3 regions of the Pseudomonas sp. FG43 genome follow, and region 2 is predicted to be linked to each of the others. Evidence: predicted binding sites of a transcription regulator. Region 2 holds the regulator's gene; each other region holds the start of a gene.

Region 1 (6,287 bases), on a different contig from region 2:
CGTCGAGATAGCCGTTGTAGATACGACGCACATCGGACAACGTGGTACCGGTACCGATGTAGCCGATACCCAGGCCAATGTTGATCTGCGCCGAAGCCGTGGTCATTACCTGCTGACGCGAATACCCGGCAGTGTCCACGTTGGCCGTGTTGTTACCGATGGTATTGATCGCGGCACTGCTGGCGGTAATACCCGAGAGCCCAATTGAAATCAGCGACATGATTCAAACCTTATAAAGTCGTGGAAGAGCCCGTTGCGGCGGCGTAGTTCTGGTAACTCTTCATCTGTTTCGCAATCTGCGAAATCTTGCTTGCGTAGGCCGGGTCCGTGGCGTAACCGGCCTTCTGCAATTCTTTTACATACTGTTCAGAGTTATCGGCGGAGTTGATGACTTCTTTATAACGATTGTTGTTCTGCAGCAGACTGACCAGGTCATGGAAGCTGTCAGCGTAGGAATCGTAGGAACGGAAGTCCGCCGTTTCCTTGACCATCTTGCCGTCACGGAACTCGCTGGTAATCGCACGAGCCTGCGCGCCCTGCCAACTGCCGGTTGCCTTGATGCCAAACAGGTTGTGGCTGCTACTGCCATCCTGTTGACGCATGATGGATTTACCCCAGCCGGTTTCCAGCGCAGCCTGCGCCACCAGCATGACGGGATCGACCCCGATACGCGCTGCCGCCTCCTTGGCCAGAGGCAACATGGTCGCCACAAACTGGTCGGAGTTGCTGAAGGCGCGCTTGGCAGGAGCCAATGGCGGCTGGGCCATGGTACGAACATATTGTGGCTCGGCAAGATTGGGGTCCAGCGTCCAGTCACCATTGCTGCCAGTAACCGTCGCGCGCTGCGCAGACAATGGGCTATTGGTGTTGGCCGTTGCCGTCGAAGGCACAATCCCCAGCAACAATCGGTCAGTAAGCTTGCTGGGCAATGCCAGACGACGCGAATTGAGCAGCGCCATATCATTGCGACCTTCGACAGAACCTGTAGCGCCCGCCTTGTCTGCTGCCGCCGAGCGCGTCGCCCACAACGGACGCTGATAGACACTGGTGGCCAATCCCGTCTTGGCGGCATCCGCAGCGGCAGCCGGGTTTTCAGCCGTCGCAGCCGCGTGATTGACACCCTTGTCCTTGGACAACTGACGCATCAGCACATCCTGCAAGCCAATACCATTGGCGCGGGTCGACAAGGTCACTGCCAACTGCTGGTCATACATGTCCTGATACTGCCGTGTTGCCGCAGTATTCAGCGGATTGTCCTTGGCCAGGACTTCGTTGGCCGAACGCATGGCCTTGAGCATCTGGCTGACGAACAGCGACTCGAACTCCCGGGCAACCTTCTTCAGGTTTTCCGGGCTGTCCTTGTCGCCATTCTTCAAAGCGGCCAGACGATTGACGTCGGTATAGGCACCCGAATCGACCGTCGTGGAAATTCCGCTCTTGGGCATATCCATGCTCGATTCCTCAGATCACGATCAGGTCGGCTTGCAACGCGCCAGCCTGCTTCAATGCTTCAAGAATGGCCATCAAGTCGCCAGGAGCAGCGCCCACCTGGTTCACCGCACGGACGATCTCATCCAGCGTGGTGCCCGGGCCGAACTTGAACATCGGGTGCATTTCCTGCTGGGCGTTGAGCCTCGAACGCGGCACGACAGCCGTCTGCCCGTTGGAAAGCGCGCCGGGCTGACTGACGATCGGATCTTCAGTGATGGTCACGGTCAGGCTGCCGTGAGTCACGGCGGCTGGCGATACCTTGACGTTCTGACCGATCACGATAGTGCCGGTACGCGAGTTGATGATGACCTTGGCGGCGGTCTGGCCCGGATCGATTTCCAGGTTTTCCAGAATCGACAGGTAATCCACACGCTGCCCCGGATCCAGAGGCGCGGTCACACGAACCGAACCACCGTCCAGAGCCTGGGCGACGCCTGGGCCAAGCATGTCGTTGATCTTGTCCACAATGCGCTTGGCAGTGGTGAAGTCGGAGCGATTGAGGTTCAGCGTCAGGCTGTTGCCCTGATTGAAACCGCTCGGCACTGCACGCTCAACCGATGCACCACCCGGAATACGACCAGACGAAGGAACGTTGACAGTAATCTTCGAGCCGTCGCGACCTTCAGCATCGAAACCACCGACCACCAGGTTGCCCTGGGCAATGGCGTAGACGTTGCCATCGACACCTTTGAGCGGAGTCATCAACAGGCTGCCGCCGCGCAGGCTTTTGGAGTTACCGATGGACGACACACTGATATCCACCACCTGACCTGGCTTGGCGAATGGCGGCAGGTCCGCATAGACCGCTACTGCAGCAACGTTTTTCAACTGCACGGTGCCGGAACCGCTCGGCACCTTGATACCGAACTGCGACAACATGTTGTTGAAGGTTTGCAGAGTAAACGGCGTCTGAGTGGTCTGGTCACCCGTACCATTGAGGCCCACGACCAGACCATAACCGATCAATTGGTTGGCCCGGACGCCCGAGATACTGGCGATGTCCTTCAGGCGTTCGGCCTGAACACCGAAGGCGGTGGACAGCAGCAGGGTTGCCGCAATCAGTTGCTTGAACTTGATCATGTCTATCCCGCTATCAGAAAGGGAACAACGGGCTGAGGAAGAACCGGTCGAACCAGCCTGGCTGGTTGGAGTCGGCAAATGCACCAGTACCTGAATACGTAATACGCGCATCAGCCACTCGCGTGGATGACACAGTGTTATCGGTGGCAATGTCGTCGGCACGAATCAAACCGGCAATACGGACCAGCTCGTCACCGGTATTGAGGGTCAGCCATTTTTCGCCACGCACTGCCAGAATTCCGTTAGGCATCACATCAGCTACCGTCACCGTCACCGAACCGGTCAGGCTGTTGCTCTGGGCGGCCTGCCCCTGACCTGCGGTAGAACGTGCGCCCGTGTAGCCGGCATTGAGACTCAGGTCGTTACTGCCGATCGGGTTATTGGTCGTCAACCCGGAACCGAACAACGAAGTCAGACCCAGGTTGGCAGTGCTGTCCTTGGTAATGGCAGAACTGGCAGCCTTGCTGGAAGCCATACGCTCGGAAAGCGTGATGGTGATGATGTCACCCACCCGGAAGGCCTTGCGGTCGCCGTACAGGTTCTGCTCGAAACCGGCCTGATAGATCGCGCCATTGTTGGCAGCGGCAGACATGGGCGTGCGCGGCAACACCGGCGCGTAATAAGGGTCATTAGGCTTGGCAGAAGGCGCCACACAGCCTGACAGCAAAGCGATCCCGCACAAAGGGGCGATCAATACTGAAAAACGCAGAACACTAAGGCGTTTCATGACACTTGAAACCTCGCGGTGTAGCAGGCGCCGATCGGGCGCCCTGTCGATTTGAGCAGATACATCAGGGTCTTACAGATTCTGAGTCAGGTTCTGCAACATCTGGTCGGCAGTGGAGATCACTTTGGAGTTCATCTCGTAGGCGCGCTGAGTGGTGATCATGTTGACCAGCTCTTCAACCGTGCTCACGTTGGAGTTTTCCAGAGTGTTCTGCAGGGTCGTACCCAGACCGTTCAAGCCAGGAGTACCCACTTGAGGCGCGCCGCTGGAACCGGTTTCCAGGTACAGGTTGCCGCCAATGGCCTGCAGACCGGCCGGGTTGATGAACTCGGCAGTCTGAATATTGCCGATGACCTGCGGCGTTGCAGTAGCACCCGCCACAGTGATCGAAACAGTACCGTCCTGACCGACCGTGAAGGTCTGGGCGTTTTGTGGAACGACAATCGCAGGCTCCAGGGCATAGCCATTGGCAGTCACGATCTGGCCGTTGGCATCCAGGTGGAAAGTACCGTCGCGGCTGTAGGCGATGGTGCCGTCAGGCTGCGAGATCTGGAAGAAACCGCGACCATTGATTGCCAGGTCCAGAGGGTTTTCCGTGGTTTGCAGGCTGCCTGCGGTGAAGTTCTTTTGCGTGCCGACAATGCGCACACCGGTACCCAGTTGCAGACCGGACGGCAGTTCGCTGTCCTGGGTCGACTGAGCACCTGGCTGACGCTTGATCTGATAGAGCAAATCCTGGAATTCGGCACGATCACTCTTGAAACCTGTGGTCGAAACGTTCGCCAGGTTGTTGGAGATTGTGGTCAGGTTGGTGTCCTGAGCAGCGAGGCCGGTTTTCGCAACATATAGTGCAGGAAGCATTCGTTTTCTCCTCAAGCGCCGGATTGTCGACGCAAGCTGTCAATGGTTAGCCAAGTTGCAAGACGCGAGCCATCGCCTGATCATCTTCTTCAGCTGTTTTCATCATTTTGACGTGCAATTCAAACTGCCGGGCCAAGGCCAGTACCGAGGTCATTTCCTCCACGGCATTGACGTTGCTCGCCTGCAGAAAGCCGGACTCGACACGCACATTGGCGTCGACCGGCGCAGCCTGGCCACTCTTGGTGTGGATCAAACCGTCAGGGCCTTTTTCCATGGTGCTCAGGTCAGGGTTGACCAGCTTGATACGGTCAACTTCCGCCATGACCTGCGGGCTTTCACCCATCGAGCGAATACTGATCGTGCCGTCGGCACCGATTTCGATCTGCTGCTCAGGCGGCACGGCAATCGGCCCGCCGTTGCCCATGACCGGCAAACCACTGCCGTTGCGCAGCACACCCAGAGCATCGATATTCATGCCGGCACTGCGGGTATAGGCCTCACCACCATCGGCAGTCTGAACCGCAATCCAGCCATCACCCTTGACGGCGACATCCAGCTCACGACCGGTCTGGACCAGCGCGCCACCGGAAAAGTCAGTACCCGGACGTTCGCCCATCGCATAGGCACGCGAAGGCATGACCTCGCCAAATACCGGCATCGAACGGGCCTGTTGCAGGTCGCGCATGAAGCCATTGGTCGATACGTTAGCCAGGTTGTTGGCATGAACCTTTTGCGACTGAGCGTTTTCAGACGCCCCGCTCATTGCGACATAAAGCAACTTGTCCACAGTCTTCCTCCTCCGACAGACGCTTGCCGCCTGTAGCTGTTCTGCATGGGAGAAAGCAATTTTTGAACCAACTTTTCAGAATGGATACAAACGCCTGATTCTCTTGTAAAAACCGGAGCATGCCGGACAACCTTCGGCACCGCGCCACACAAGAGCGGCGGTAGATTGCCGCCACCCAGCAAACCGGCCTGACACACCGCCAAAAAAACTTCGCTCACCCTGACCGATACGCCTGACGAGGGTGATAATCTTGCCGGGAACCCACATAACGGGAATCGTCATGCACTTTCGAGCGCGTCTTCTCGCCAGCATTGCAGCCCTGCTGATGACCAGCCCCCTCCTCGCCCAGGCCGCTCCTGCGCCTTATTACAGATGGCAGGGCGACAGCAGGATCGTCTGCGCCCAGACCAGCCCGGGACCGGGATGGAAACGACTGAACGGCTCGTTTATCAAGTCCGACTGCTCGGTCTGAACAGCACCCCGAAAAGCGCTCCCTGCATCGGATTTCACAACCGCCACAAACAAGAAAGCCCCTCGCAAGGGGCTTTCTTCAACACTTCATCAAACCTGATTATCAGGTCATCTGAATAGTGGTCTGCATGATGGTGCTTTCAGTCGAAATGGTTTTCGCATTCGCCTGATAGTTGCTTTGCGCCTTGATCAGGTTGACCAGCTCCAGTGTCAGATCGACGTTGGAGTCTTCCAGCGCCTGGCCCGTGATGTAACCCAGAGTGCCTGACTGCGGAACACCGGTCACAGGCAAACCAGAGGCGAAGGTTTCACGCCAGTTAGTACCACCCGCCGGAGAGAGCCCCTGCACGTTGGCGAATGTCGTCAGAGAAACCTGACCAATCACCTTCGACTGACCATTTGTGTAGGACGCAAACAGGTTGCCACTGGCATCCACGCTCATATCCTTGATCTGTCCGGCTGCATAACCATTCTGGGTCTGAGTGATAGGACCCGAAACAGAAGCCGTCTGGGTAGCCTGAGTCATGTCCAGCCTGATACCCGAAGTGACGCCAACAGCACCGTTGGCAACCCAGGTCGCCGAGGTACCCGTACCGGTTTGCATGGCAGGGACCCAATTGTTGACCTGGAAAGTACCATCGGCATTGACTGCAACGTTGGTACTGGCCGACGGAACAGACGGGGTTGCCGCCGTATTGATGACCATGTTGCCGGACGTGTCGAAAGTCAGGTCGTTACGGTCAGCTGTGGTACTGGCCGGGTTGCTGATACTGCGACCATCGATCAGCGAATACATGGCCCAGGTGTTGGTACCTGTTTTAGCCAGGTAAGTTTCCAGAGAGTGCTCGTTACCCTGAGAATCGAAGACCT
Region 2 (6,287 bases):
CCCTCTGGGAATACGGATATCGACATTACTGAATATGCTGCGCGTGCCGCGTTTGAAGGACACACCTTTCAAATCGACCGCGTAGGCGTCATCGGCGCTCATCTAAACTCCTTGCGATACAGCCTCTCCCTTCTCCTGTCGTGCTCTGACGAGAGACAGACAGTGCGGGCCAGCCGAACAAGCCGCGAACTATATCACCGCAGCAGCACGCCACCCAAGAAGAGAACCTGTTTGTTAGATACCCTGACGCACCTTGCAGACACCCTTTGCATGTTGAAATAAACCTCAGGACAGCCCTTGCAATAAACCTGAAAAGCTGAACAAGCCGCCCCGAATACAACTCCATGACGATCAGACGTGAGGGAATCGTACATTACCGCTATAATCGCCGCCTTTCAGCAAGCCGACTAATTCAAGATATGAGCCGATCCAGCGACCTGACTCAATCCGCGCAACGAACCATCCGCCTCGAAATGGAAGCCATACAAGGCTTGCTTGGCCATCTCGATGGCGATTTCGTGCGCGCGTGCGAAATGATTCTGGCCAGCAAGGGACGTGTCGTAGTGGTCGGCATGGGCAAGTCCGGGCACATCGGCAGAAAGATCGCCGCCACCCTGGCAAGCACCGGCACGACCTCGTATTTCGTGCATCCAGCCGAAGCCAGCCATGGCGACATGGGCATGATTACCCGTGACGACATCATTCTGGCTCTGTCCAACTCCGGCACGACCAACGAAATCGTCACGCTGTTGCCACTGATCAAGCGCCTGGGCATCCAGATGATCAGCGTGACCGGCAACCCGAACTCAGTCATGGCCAAGGCCGCCGACGTCAACCTCAACGTTCAGGTGGAACACGAAGCCTGTCCGCTGAACCTGGCGCCAACGTCATCGACAACCGCCGCTCTCGTGATGGGCGATGCTCTGGCAGTTGCCCTGCTTGAAGCCCGTGGCTTTACCGCCGAAGACTTTGCGTTCTCGCACCCTGGAGGTGCATTGGGTCGACGCCTGCTGCTGAAAGTCGAGAACGTCATGCATACCGGCGACACCCTGCCCAAGGTACAGCGCGGCACCCCGCTACGCGATGCACTGCTTGAAATGACCCGCAAGGGCCTGGGCATGACCGCAATCGTCGACGCCGACGGCAAGCTGGCCGGGATCTTCACCGACGGCGACCTGCGCCGCACGCTGGATCGTCCGATCGATATTCGCGAAACCACTATTGATGAAGTCATGACGATTCACGGCAAGACGGCCCGCCCAGACATGCTTGCAGCCGAAGCCCTGAAGATCATGGAGGATCACAAGATCAGCGCCCTGATCGTCGTCGACGCCAACGACCACCCGGTAGGTGCGTTCAACCTGCAGGATCTCCTGCGTGCGGGTGTCATGTAATGGCCGCCACCCTGTTTGCGAAAGCCCCGAATCCGGGCCATGAGCATGAACAAGTCACCTATCCGGCCGACGATCTGCCAGACTTGCCATTGATCCGGCATGTCAGTCGCGAACAGGGCAGCCTCGAAGCAGCCCAATCCGCCTCCTTATAGAAGCCATTTTTTATGTTCAACAAGAAAGTTCGTACGTTTCTGCTTTTCGGGGTGCTGGCGCTGCTGCTTGCCGCAGCGGGCTACTGGAACATAAGCCCGGAAAGCTTCATGGATCAGCCTGTCGCCACAAAAGACGACACCGCTATCGACTATTACGCCATCAATGCCCATAGCGTGCAGTACCTGCCCGACGGCAAGATGCAATACGACATGACCGCAGACAAGGTCGAACACGTCAAGGCCACGGATGTGACCCTGCTGACCAAGCCCGATCTGCATATGTACCGCGGCACCCTGTTCCCGTGGCACGTCCAGAGTGAACGCGGCGAAGTTTCGCCTGGCGGCACAGAGGTCGAACTGATCGATTCGGTACGTGTTGCACGCACCGACGAAAAACAACGTACGACTATCATTACCAGTAGCCGTATGACCGTATTCCCACAGAAGCAATATGCGCAGACCGAGCAAATCGTTAGAATCGACGCCGCTGGCGGTGTAACGACAGCCAAGGGAATGAAAGCGTATTTGAACGACGGCAGGATGGACCTGCTGTCCAACGTAAGAGGACAGTATGAGTCTCGTTAAAACTCTTCCTTTTTTGCTCGGCCTGGGCGCAGCACTGGGAAGCCCGAGCGCCTGGTCCCTGCCAACCGACCGCGATCAGCCTATCCACATCCAGTCTGACGACGCGCAGCTCGATGACAAGAAAGGCGTTGCCACCTACAAAGGTAACGTCATCATCACTCAGGGTTCGATGAAGATCACCGGCAACACCGTGACCATCACTCGTAATGCCCAAGGCGAAGTCGACGTATTCACCTCCGTCGGCAACCTTGCCTATTACGAGCAGAAACCCTCGGTAGACAAGCCGATCGTGCAGGCTTATGGCGTGACCATCCAGTATTACGCGGCACAAGACCGCATCGTGCTGATCGACAAGGCCAAGGTCATCAATGACGGCAACACCTCCGAAGGCGAGAAGATCGTCTACGACACTGTGAAGCAGATCGTCACTGCCGGCCGCGCCAATGGCGGCTCCAAAGTGACTGCGCCACGCCCGCGGATCGACATGGTCATCCAGCCCAAAAAGAAAACCGAACAGCAGAAGGCCCAGTAAATGGCGACGCTTAAAGCCCAGCACCTGGCTAAAAGCTACAAGAGTCGTCAGGTCGTACGCGATGTCAGCCTGTCCATCGACAGCGGTCAGATCGTAGGCTTGCTCGGCCCTAACGGTGCAGGCAAGACGACCTGCTTCTACATGATTGTCGGCCTGGTACAGGCCGATCAGGGCCGCGTCCTGATCGACGACCTCGATGTCAGCCACCAGCCGATGCACGGGCGCGCCCGTGCCGGTATTGGCTACCTGCCACAGGAAGCCTCGATCTTCCGCAAGCTGTCCGTGGCCGACAACATCATGGCCATCCTTGAAACCCGCAAGGAACTCGACGGCGCTGCACGTCGCAAGGAGCTGGAAAGCCTGCTTCAGGAATTCCACATCACCCATATCCGCGACAACCTGGGCATGAGCCTTTCGGGTGGCGAACGTCGCCGCGTGGAAATTGCCCGCGCACTGGCCACCGCCCCCAAGTTCATCCTGCTCGATGAGCCTTTCGCAGGCGTTGACCCCATCTCGGTGGGCGATATCAAACAGATCATTCATCACCTGAAAGCCAAGGGCATCGGCGTGCTGATCACCGATCACAACGTCCGCGAAACCCTGGATATCTGCGAAACCGCTTACATCGTCAACGATGGACAACTGATTGCCGAAGGCGACTCGCAAACCATTCTGGCCAACCAGTTGGTGAAAGAAGTCTACCTCGGCCACGAGTTCCGCCTGTAGTCGACCCTGTGTGAGCTCTTTTGATGCGAGCTTTGCCTGGACATCCTGTTGACAATGCATTTTTTGTCATGATGCTCTAGGCAAACACTTCAGATTCAGGCATATAACTTGCTTAAGCTGGCGCTTCGGCGCCCTGTAGTGGATGGCGCATGTGCGCCGGCGAATAAGGTGTTTAGCCCCTGCCATGAAACCATCGCTAGTCTTGAGAATGGGCCAGCAGCTGACGATGACGCCGCAGCTGCAACAGGCTATCCGCTTGCTCCAGTTATCGACCCTGGACCTCCAGCAAGAGATTCAGGAAGCACTGGAATCCAACCCTATGCTGGAACGTCAGGAAGAAGGCGACGACTTCGACAACTCCGACCCTCTGGCTGACAACATCGAGCAAAAGCCCAATACAGACGTTCAGGAACCCAGCTACCAGGAAACCGCACCGACTGTGGATAACCTGGAAGACGGCGAGTGGAACGAACGCATTCCAAACGAATTACCTGTCGACACCGCCTGGGAAGATGTCTATCAGACCAGCGCCAGCAGCCTGCCCAGCAACGATGACGATGAATGGGACTTCACCACCCGTACATCCGCTGGCGAAAGCCTGCAAAGCCACCTGCTATGGCAATTGAATGTCGCGCCGATGTCCGACAAGGACCGGCTGATTGCCGTCACCCTGATCGACTGCATCAATAACCAGGGTTATCTCGACGAAACCCTCGAAGAGATAGTCGAAGCCTTCGACCCCGAGCTGGATATCGAACTCGACGAAATCGAAGCCGTTCTGCACCGCATTCAGCAATTTGAACCCGCTGGTATCGGCGCTCGCAACCTGAGCGAATGCCTGTTGCTGCAACTGCGTCAGTTGCCGGTAAAAACCCGCTGGCTGGCAGAAGCCCAGCGCCTGGTAACCGACTACATCGATCTGCTGGGCAGCCGCGACTATACGCAGCTCATGCGCCGCATGAAGCTCAAGGAAGACGAACTGCGCCAGGTCATCGAACTGGTCCAGAGCCTTAATCCTCGCCCCGGCTCCCAGATCGAGTCCACAGAAGCCGAATACGTCGTGCCCGACGTGATCGTACGCAAGGACAACGAGCGCTGGCTGGTAGAGCTGAATCAGGAGTCGGTACCGCGCCTGCGCGTCAACCCTCAGTACGCCGGATTCGTGCGCCGTGCCGACACCAGCGCCGACAACACCTTCATGCGCAACCAGTTGCAGGAAGCACGCTGGTTCATCAAGAGCCTGCAAAGCCGCAACGAAACACTGATGAAGGTTGCCACCCAGATCGTCGAGCACCAGCGCGGTTTTCTCGAATACGGCGATGAGGCCATGAAACCGCTCGTCCTGCATGACATCGCCGAAGCGGTAGGCATGCACGAGTCGACGATTTCCCGCGTGACCACTCAGAAGTTCATGCACACCCCACGGGGCATTTACGAGCTGAAATACTTCTTTTCCAGCCACGTAAGCACCTCCGAAGGCGGCGAATGCTCTTCGACAGCTATCCGCGCAATCATTAAAAAACTGGTTGCTGCCGAAAATCAGAAAAAGCCGTTGAGTGATAGCAAGATCGCTGGTTTACTGGAGGCACAAGGCATTCAAGTAGCCCGTCGCACAGTTGCCAAGTACCGCGAATCACTGGGGATTGCACCTTCGAGTGAACGCAAGCGACTGATGTGATGCAGGCAGAGCCACAGCGTTCCAGCGGCAGGACTCAACACCTGCCTCTTTATGCACTGGCAAAGGAGAAAGCTGTATGCAAGTCAATATCAGTGGACACCAACTGGAAGTGACCAAGCCCCTTCGTGAATACGTTGAGCTCAAGCTCAAGAAGCTCGAAGGGCATTTTGACAAGATTACTAATGTGCAGGTCACGCTGGCTGTCGAGAAGCTGAAACAGAAAATCGAAGCCACTCTGCACATCCATGGTGGAGAGGTCGTAGCCAACGCCGAACATGACGACATGTACGCGGCAATCGACCTTCTCACTGATAAGCTCGACAGACAATTGCTCAAGCATAAGGAGAAGCAGCAGAACATCCTTAAAGGTGCGACAGCTCGCTGACACTCATCCCAATGATCCGACTTGAAAATATCCTGACCCCCGGCCGTTCATGCGTGAACGTGTCGGGCGGCAGTAAAAAACGTGTACTCGAACAAATTGCCAACCTGATCGGTCGTGAAGTACCGAGCATGGATCAGCAAAGTGTGTTTGAAAGCCTTGTTGCCCGCGAAAAACTGGGATCTACCGGTTTCGGCAACGGCATTGCCATCCCCCATTGCCGCCTTGCAGGCTGTGAAACGCCTGTCAGCGCTGTTATGCGCCTGGAATCCCCCATCGATTTCGACGCCATCGATGGCGCCCCGGTAGACCTGCTATTCGTCCTGCTCGTCCCGGAAGCTGCTACCGATGAACACCTGGAGCTGCTGCGCCAGATAGCCAGTATGCTTGACCGCACAGAAGTACGTGACCGCCTACGCAGTGCCGAAAGCGGTGAAACGCTTTATAAAGTGGTGCTGGACGTACAGAACGGTAACTGATCATGCGCATGATCGTCGTCAGTGGTCGCTCAGGCTCCGGCAAGAGCACAGCTCTGGATGTACTGGAGGACAACGGTTTCTATTGCGTTGACAACCTCCCTGCCGGCCTGCTGCCTGAACTGGCCGAACGCGCCCTGATAAACACCGAACTGGCCGAACCGCTGCTGGCGGTGTCCATTGATGCACGCAACCTCCCGAGCCACTTGACGCGCTTCCCGCAAATGCTCGCCGAGGTTCGTGCACGCAATATCCAGTGCGACATTCTTTATCTGGATGCCGACGAAGCGACCTTGCTCAAGCGGTTCTCCGAAACACGCCGTCGTCACCCCCTGAGCACAGCCAATCGCTCATTGGCCGAG
Region 3 (6,287 bases), on a different contig from region 2:
AAGCTTCAACCTGCTGCCGCGCCTCAATGCCCTTGATAACGTAGCCTTGCCGTTGCTGTATCGCGGTTATTCCCGTCATGCCGCGCGAGTGGCGGCGCAGCGTGAAATAGAGCGCGTTGGCCTGGCCGACAGGGCTCACCATCGGCCTGCCGAACTGTCGGGCGGGCAGCGTCAGAGGGTTGCGATTGCTCGCGCTCTGGTCGGGCAGCCTGCTTTGATTCTTGCCGACGAGCCTACCGGAAACCTCGACAGCACGACCGCCGCCGAGATTCTTGCCTTGCTGCTTTCCCTGAATCGGGAGCAGGGCGTCACGCTGATCGTGGTGACTCACGATAACGCCATGGCCCGGCACATGCAGCGATGCCTGAATGTAAAAGACGGTTGCCTTGAAGAGCATGTGTCGTCTGTCGGGATTGCACATGCCTGAGAATAAGTCTGTACGTTACGGCCCGTCGCTTGGGCAGATCTTCATGGAGCCCTTGAACAGTTTGCGTCTTTTGGGGCGCAGGTCGTTGCTTGCCTTGTTGGGGATCGCTGTGGGGTGCGCTTCCGTAGTTGCCTTGCTGAATATCGGTCAGAACGCGGCCAACGAGGCAATCAGTGCATTCAAGGGGCTCGGCAGCGATATGCTGGTCGTCAGCTTTGCGGCAATGCCTGGGGTCAAGGTGCGTCCGGCGCCCTCTACGCTGGATAGCCAGGCCGTCATGGATGCAGTCCCCGGAATCCTTGATATCGCGCCCCTCATCGTGCTTTCGACCAGGGTTCGTTTTGATGGCCGTGCGCACAATGCAAGTGTTGTCGGCACATCCAGTGATTTGAAGGCGGTCCTGGGGCTTCGGGTAACTCAAGGCCGGTTTCTTTCTCGTCATGACGCTAGAAGTACTTATGCCGTGCTGGGCGCGCAAGTGGCCAGGGATCTGGGCATCCTGAATATTCAGGATGTGGCAGGCAGGCATATACAGGTCGACAGTTATCTCTTCGAAGTGGTCGGGATACTGGCCGATCACGGGCAGAATCCACTTATTCCCGTCGCTGTCGATCAGGCTATTGTCGTGCCGATAGAGGGCATGCGGCGGATCAGTTCAAAACCTGAAATCAGTAATATCGTCGCCAGGGGGAGAGGGAGTGAAACCCTTGAGCAGGATGGCAAAGCCCTGACGGACTTTCTGCAGCCATTGGCGCCGGGACGAGATGTTCAGGTGCAGATTCCCCAGCAATTGATTGACGGCATGGCCCAACAGTCCCGCACCTTTTCCTATCTGCTGGCAGGCCTTGGCGGTATTTCCCTGCTTGTCGGCGGGGTCGGGGTCATGAACGTGATGGTGATGAATGTCTCCGAGCGCCGCCGGGAAATCGGTGTTCGCATGGCGCTGGGGGCAAGGCCACTGGATATCGGGCGGCTGTTCTTGCTGGAGGCTGCTGTGCTGTCCATCGCTGGAGCGTCGGTGGGTGCATGCATCGGTTTGCTGGCGGCATGGCTGTTTTCGGTGGTGTCGGGCTGGGGCTTTACGCTTTCTATTCCTTCTCTTCCCCTTGGCATTACCAGCTCGCTGCTGGTGGGGCTTTTCTTTGGCTTGAACCCGGCCCTCATGGCAGCCCGGCTTGAGCCGGTACAGGCGTTGCGCGATGACTGATCTTTATCGTTTCGCGGCAGTGATCTGCCTGGTTTTTTACAGTGTCCAGCCTTCGCTTGCTGCGCCTTTGGCTCCTGATGCCCCGAGCATGCCGGCCAGGACTGTTTCGCTGAATGAGCAGACGATCGACCTTACTCTGGCTGATGCCGTATTTTTGGGATTGCGCGCAAACCGTTCCATCCGCAGTGCTTATCTGGAGCGTATTGCGCAGAAATTCGACTTGCGGGTTGCCAAGGACCGTTTTACACCCAAGCTCGTTCTGAGCAGTCGTTATCTGGCCAACCGCAGTCAGAGTGATAGCTATCGCCAGACCCAGGTTATCCCGCAAACCACAATGCTGGGTGAGTACGGTACCCAGCTCAGTCTGGCCTGGACTAACCAGTTGACGCTTGCCGACAGTACCGGCCGCAGTCGTAATGATGGTGCAACCCTGACCATCATTCAGCCTTTGTTGCGCGGTGCCGGGAAAGATATTGCCACCGCTCCCGTGCGTCTGGCTGTGCTTGCAGAAAAGGTCAACCGTCTGGCTCTGAAGTCGACGGTTTCGGACACCATTACCCAGATCATCACGGGTTATCGTGAGTTGCTGCGCGCTCAGGAGCAGGTGCGTATCGCGCGCGATGCTCTGGAGCGATCACGCCAGTTGCTTGACGCGAACAGGGCCATGATTTCTGCGGGGCAGATGGCCGAGTTCGATATCGTTCAGACTGAAGCCGATGTCGCCACTCAGGAGCTGGCCATCGAAGAGGCTTCCAATCAGTTGGATGCCAGTCGTCTTGAGTTGCTGCGTCTTCTGGCTCTGGACCTCGGGACGCGAGTGCGAGCGGCGGAGGTGCTTGAGGCTCGCCGCATAGAGGTGGGGCTGACGCAGGCGCTTGCAACGGCCCAAGAGCGACAGCCTGCCTATCTCACGCGGTTGATCGCCACCAAGCAGGCGGAAATCAACCTCGCTGTCGCCCGCAATGATCGGCTGTGGGATGTGTCATTGATCGGCGGTGCTTCTCAGATCCGTGATCGCATTCAGAATGACTTTGGTCCGGGCACTACACGCACCTGGGAAGGCTATGCCGGTATTCAGGTCGACATTCCGATTGGTGATTTAAGTCGGCGGCAAGCCGAGGTTCGGGCAAGGGTCGATGTGGAAAATCAGGATCTGCTTCTGGCTGAGGCCAATCAGTCCCTGGCGCGTGATGTCGGTGACGGGGTGCGCGATCTGGGGACGCGCTGGCGGCAGTATGAGATTTCCCAGCGCGCCCGTGAATTGTCGTTGCGCAAGCTGAATATCGAACGGGAAAAGTTGCAGGCCGGTCGTTCCAGTAACTTCCAGGTCTTGAGTTTCGAGGCGGATCTGCGTAACGCGGAGAATGCTCGCCTTAATGCATTGATTGCCTATCTTAATGCTCAGACTGACCTGGATCAGAGGCTGGGTACGACCCTGGAGAGCTGGGAGATTGATCTCAATGACTAAGTATCTGGCGCGATTACGCATATCTCGCGTCAGTGGCCGGGCTATTGTCGCGGGTGTTGTTGCGGCCGGGCTTTTTGCGGGCATTGTCTATGGCTATCAATCGCGGCTTGAGCCGATATCTCCGGGTGTCAGCTGGGTTCCTGTGCAGCCGCAGTTGCTGGAAAACCAGTTGGGGCTGGTTGGGCGAATCGAAGCTGCCAGCCGCTCGACTCTGGCGGCTCCCTTTGAGGGTGTTGTGCAGGAGGTTACTGTTGTCGAAGGGCAGCAGGTCGAGCGTGGCAAGCATTTGCTGACGCTGGATACGGCACAACTGGATATTCAGTTGCGTGAGGCGCTTGCCGCTCAATTGAAGCTTCAGCGGTCAGTAAAGGACATGCAGAACTGGGCGCAGGGCGAGGAAATGGCACGGGCGCGGCGTACCGTGACCACTGCGCAATATGGTTTGAGTGATACCGAGCGAAAACTGGCTGACACTCGCCGCTTGTTTGAGCGCGGTATTGTGGCTCGCATGGATGTGGAGGCGCTTGAGCAACAAGCCAGAATGCAGCAGCTTGATATGGTTGCCTCTCAGGCGGAGTTACGCACCGTGATGGAGAAGGGGAAAGGGGAAAACCGGCAGATAGCTGAAATGGAACTGGCCAATGCCCAGTCACGCTATCAGGCTTTGCAGGCGCTGCATGCCCGGCGCACAATCGAGGCTCCGTTTGCCGGCATTGTATTGCGTCCCCAGAGGCCTGAAGGGGGCGCCTCTCCTTTGGTCCAGCAAGGAATGCGCATGGCTCAGGGTGTACCGCTTTTTGAGTTGGCCAGCCTGGAACAGATCAGGGCGGTTGCTCGTGTCGAAGAGGCGGATCTGCATCAGTTGGCTGAGGGTATGCCTGTGCAGGTCACGGGTGATGGTTTCGATGGTATTACCCTCGATGGGGCCATTTCTTCCATTGCTGCCCAGGGTGTGGCCTCCGATATGTTCGGTGGCGGTACGACTTATGAAGTTGTCATAAACATCGCTTCCTTGACCGCTGCTCAGCAATCGAAAGTGCGCCTTGGCATGAGTGCGCGGCTGGCTATCGTGACTTACCGCGCTGAAAACGGTTTCGTACTTGCTCCTGAAGCCTTGCGCCAGGATGCTGAAGGCAGGACCTTTGTTGTCTATCGACAGGAAATGGCCGATGCGCCGCAGCAGGTCATTGTCACTGTCGGCCGTGCGATGCCTCAGGGTGTCGAAGTTTCGGGCTTGAAACCCGGTTATGTCGAGTTGCCTGCCACTGCACAGTGACGGGCTCGGGGATTTCTGCTGTCAGCGGCCGGCCATGCCTGCCGCTGACATGGCAAAAAAACGACACATCCCTTGCCGCTTTACCCTCTCATAGCGGAAATGCCTTGCCGCTTTTCTGGCATTGCCGCTCTGGCCGTCGCTACAACCCCCGTAAACACTGGTTTTGTGGATTTGGCACGCTGATTGCTTTCTCAGTGATACGAGAATCAGGTCAACCGGCAAAGGTTTCCCGAAATGAGCATCAGCTTCGATAAAGCATTAGGCATACACGAAAAGGCCCTTAACTTCCGGGCTCAGCGTGCAGAGGTGTTGGCCAACAACATTTCCAACGCCGATACCCCGAACTTCAAGGCCCGTGATCTGGATTTCTCCTCGGTGCTGGCCGCCGAAAGCGAGAAGGCTCAGAACGGTCGTTTTGCGCTGAACATGACCAATAGCCGTCATATCGAAGCCGAGGGCATGAGCAGTGGCGACGGTACGTTGATGTACCGCACTCCGTCTCAGCCTTCGCTGGACCAGAACACCGTTGATTCGCAGGTCGAGCAGGCCAGCTACACCGATAACGCCATGGGTTTCCAGGCCAGTTTCACCCTGCTTAACAGCAAGTTCAAAGGGCTGGTTTCAGCCCTGCGCGGAGAATAATTCATGTCACTAGCCAATGTGTTCAACATTGCCGGCAGCGCCATGAGTGCCCAGACCACACGTCTGAACACCACGGCCAGTAACATCGCCAACGCCGAGACTGTTTCATCGAGCATGGATCAGACTTACCGTGCCCGTCACCCGGTATTTGCGACCGTGTTGCAGGGTCAGCAGTCCAACGGTGGCTCGCTGTTTCAGGATCAGGGCGATGCCGGTCAGGGCGTTCAGGTCAGCGGCATCATTGAAGACAGTTCCAACCTTGAGGCGCGCTTCGAGCCTAATCACCCTTCTGCCGACAAGAACGGGTATGTCTATTACCCCAACGTCAATGTCGTGGAAGAAATGGCCGACATGATTTCCGCCAGCCGTTCGTTCCAGACGAACGCCGAAATCATGAACACCGCAAAATCCATGATGCAGAAGGTTCTGACCCTCGGTCAGTGATAAAGGGCGAAAGTTATGGCCGTTGAAAACGATGTCTCGACGAATTTTATAAGTTCGCTGCAGAACCCCAAAGCCAGTGCGAGCAGTTCGGGCGAAGCGCTGGGCAAGGATGCGTTCCTGCAGTTGCTCGTCACGCAGATGAAGAACCAGAACCCGCTGGATCCGCAGGACAACACGCAATTCGTTGCGCAGTTGGCGCAGTTCAGTAGTCTGGAAAGCATGCAGAACCTGACGTCGACCGTTGACTCGATTGCGACCAGCTACAAGTCCTCGCAGGCATTGCAGGCTTCTTCGCTGGTGGGTCGTTCGGTGATTGTCGAAACCGGTACCGCTCAGGTGGATACCAGTAAAGGTTTGACTGGTTCTGTTGTAGTGCCTGCTTCAACGTCAGCGACGACGGTCAAGGTCTACGACGCCAGCAATAATCTGGTCGATACCATCGATTTGGGTTCCAGAAGTGCAGGCAATGCAAGTTTCACCTGGGATGGCCTCAATAGTGAGGGCACCGCCATGCCGTCCGGTACCTACAGTTTTATTGCAAATGGCACTATCAACGGCACAAACAATGGTCTCTCGACTTATCTTCCAGCAACGGTCAACAGTGTGACCACGGCTGTGAGTGGCGGGGAAATGACTCTAAACCTGGCTGGCGGCAGTTCGATCGCTTTGTCCAAAGTGCAATCAATCGGAATATAGAGCCGACTAGACGGCGTAGGAGTGGTACATGTCATTCAATATCGGCCTTAGTGGGCTCTATGCGGCAAACAAAAGTCTCGACGTTACCGGCAACAACATTGCCAACGTGGCGACAACAGGCTTCAAA

The links. The regulator sigma-54, encoded in region 2, starts transcription at its own class of promoters, with help from an activator protein. The targets are predictions, from matches to a motif close to ANTGGCATNNANNTTGCTNT.
Region 1: ACODS3_RS11585 (flagellar basal body rod protein FlgF) is a predicted target of sigma-54. The motif match lies at 4,999-5,018, and genes of this name have one in related genera.
Region 3: flgB (flagellar basal body rod protein FlgB) is a predicted target of sigma-54. The motif match lies at 4,549-4,568, and genes of this name have one in related genera.

The regions. Positions count from the first base shown of each region.
Region 1 covers NZ_JBMDJL010000008.1:46,284-52,570, reverse strand. The annotation lists gene flgK (flagellar hook-associated protein FlgK) at 1-220, opposite strand, end outside; gene flgJ (flagellar assembly peptidoglycan hydrolase FlgJ) at 231-1,451, opposite strand; gene ACODS3_RS11600 (flagellar basal body P-ring protein FlgI) at 1,462-2,571, opposite strand; gene flgH (flagellar basal body L-ring protein FlgH) at 2,585-3,298, opposite strand; gene flgG (flagellar basal-body rod protein FlgG) at 3,371-4,159, opposite strand; gene ACODS3_RS11585 (flagellar basal body rod protein FlgF) at 4,206-4,946, opposite strand; gene ACODS3_RS11580 (hypothetical protein) at 5,227-5,418, shown strand; gene flgE (flagellar hook protein FlgE) at 5,521-6,287, opposite strand, start outside.
Region 2 covers NZ_JBMDJL010000001.1:187,990-194,276, forward strand. The annotation lists gene ACODS3_RS00855 (ATP-binding cassette domain-containing protein) at 1-102, opposite strand, end outside; gene ACODS3_RS00860 (KpsF/GutQ family sugar-phosphate isomerase) at 420-1,394, shown strand; gene ACODS3_RS00865 (hypothetical protein) at 1,394-1,546, shown strand; gene lptC (LPS export ABC transporter periplasmic protein LptC) at 1,559-2,131, shown strand; gene lptA (lipopolysaccharide transport periplasmic protein LptA) at 2,118-2,663, shown strand; gene lptB (LPS export ABC transporter ATP-binding protein) at 2,664-3,389, shown strand; gene ACODS3_RS00885 (RNA polymerase factor sigma-54) at 3,574-5,067, shown strand; gene hpf (ribosome hibernation-promoting factor, HPF/YfiA family) at 5,144-5,452, shown strand; gene ptsN (PTS IIA-like nitrogen regulatory protein PtsN) at 5,464-5,928, shown strand; gene rapZ (RNase adapter RapZ) at 5,931-6,287, shown strand, end outside.
Region 3 covers NZ_JBMDJL010000008.1:39,525-45,811, forward strand. The annotation lists partial or broken gene ACODS3_RS11540 (ABC transporter ATP-binding protein) at 1-257, shown strand, start outside; gene ACODS3_RS11545 (ABC transporter permease) at 420-1,634, shown strand; gene ACODS3_RS11550 (TolC family protein) at 1,627-3,102, shown strand; gene ACODS3_RS11555 (efflux RND transporter periplasmic adaptor subunit) at 3,095-4,378, shown strand; gene flgB (flagellar basal body rod protein FlgB) at 4,613-5,020, shown strand; gene flgC (flagellar basal body rod protein FlgC) at 5,024-5,464, shown strand; gene ACODS3_RS11570 (flagellar hook assembly protein FlgD) at 5,480-6,160, shown strand; gene flgE (flagellar hook protein FlgE) at 6,189-6,287, shown strand, end outside.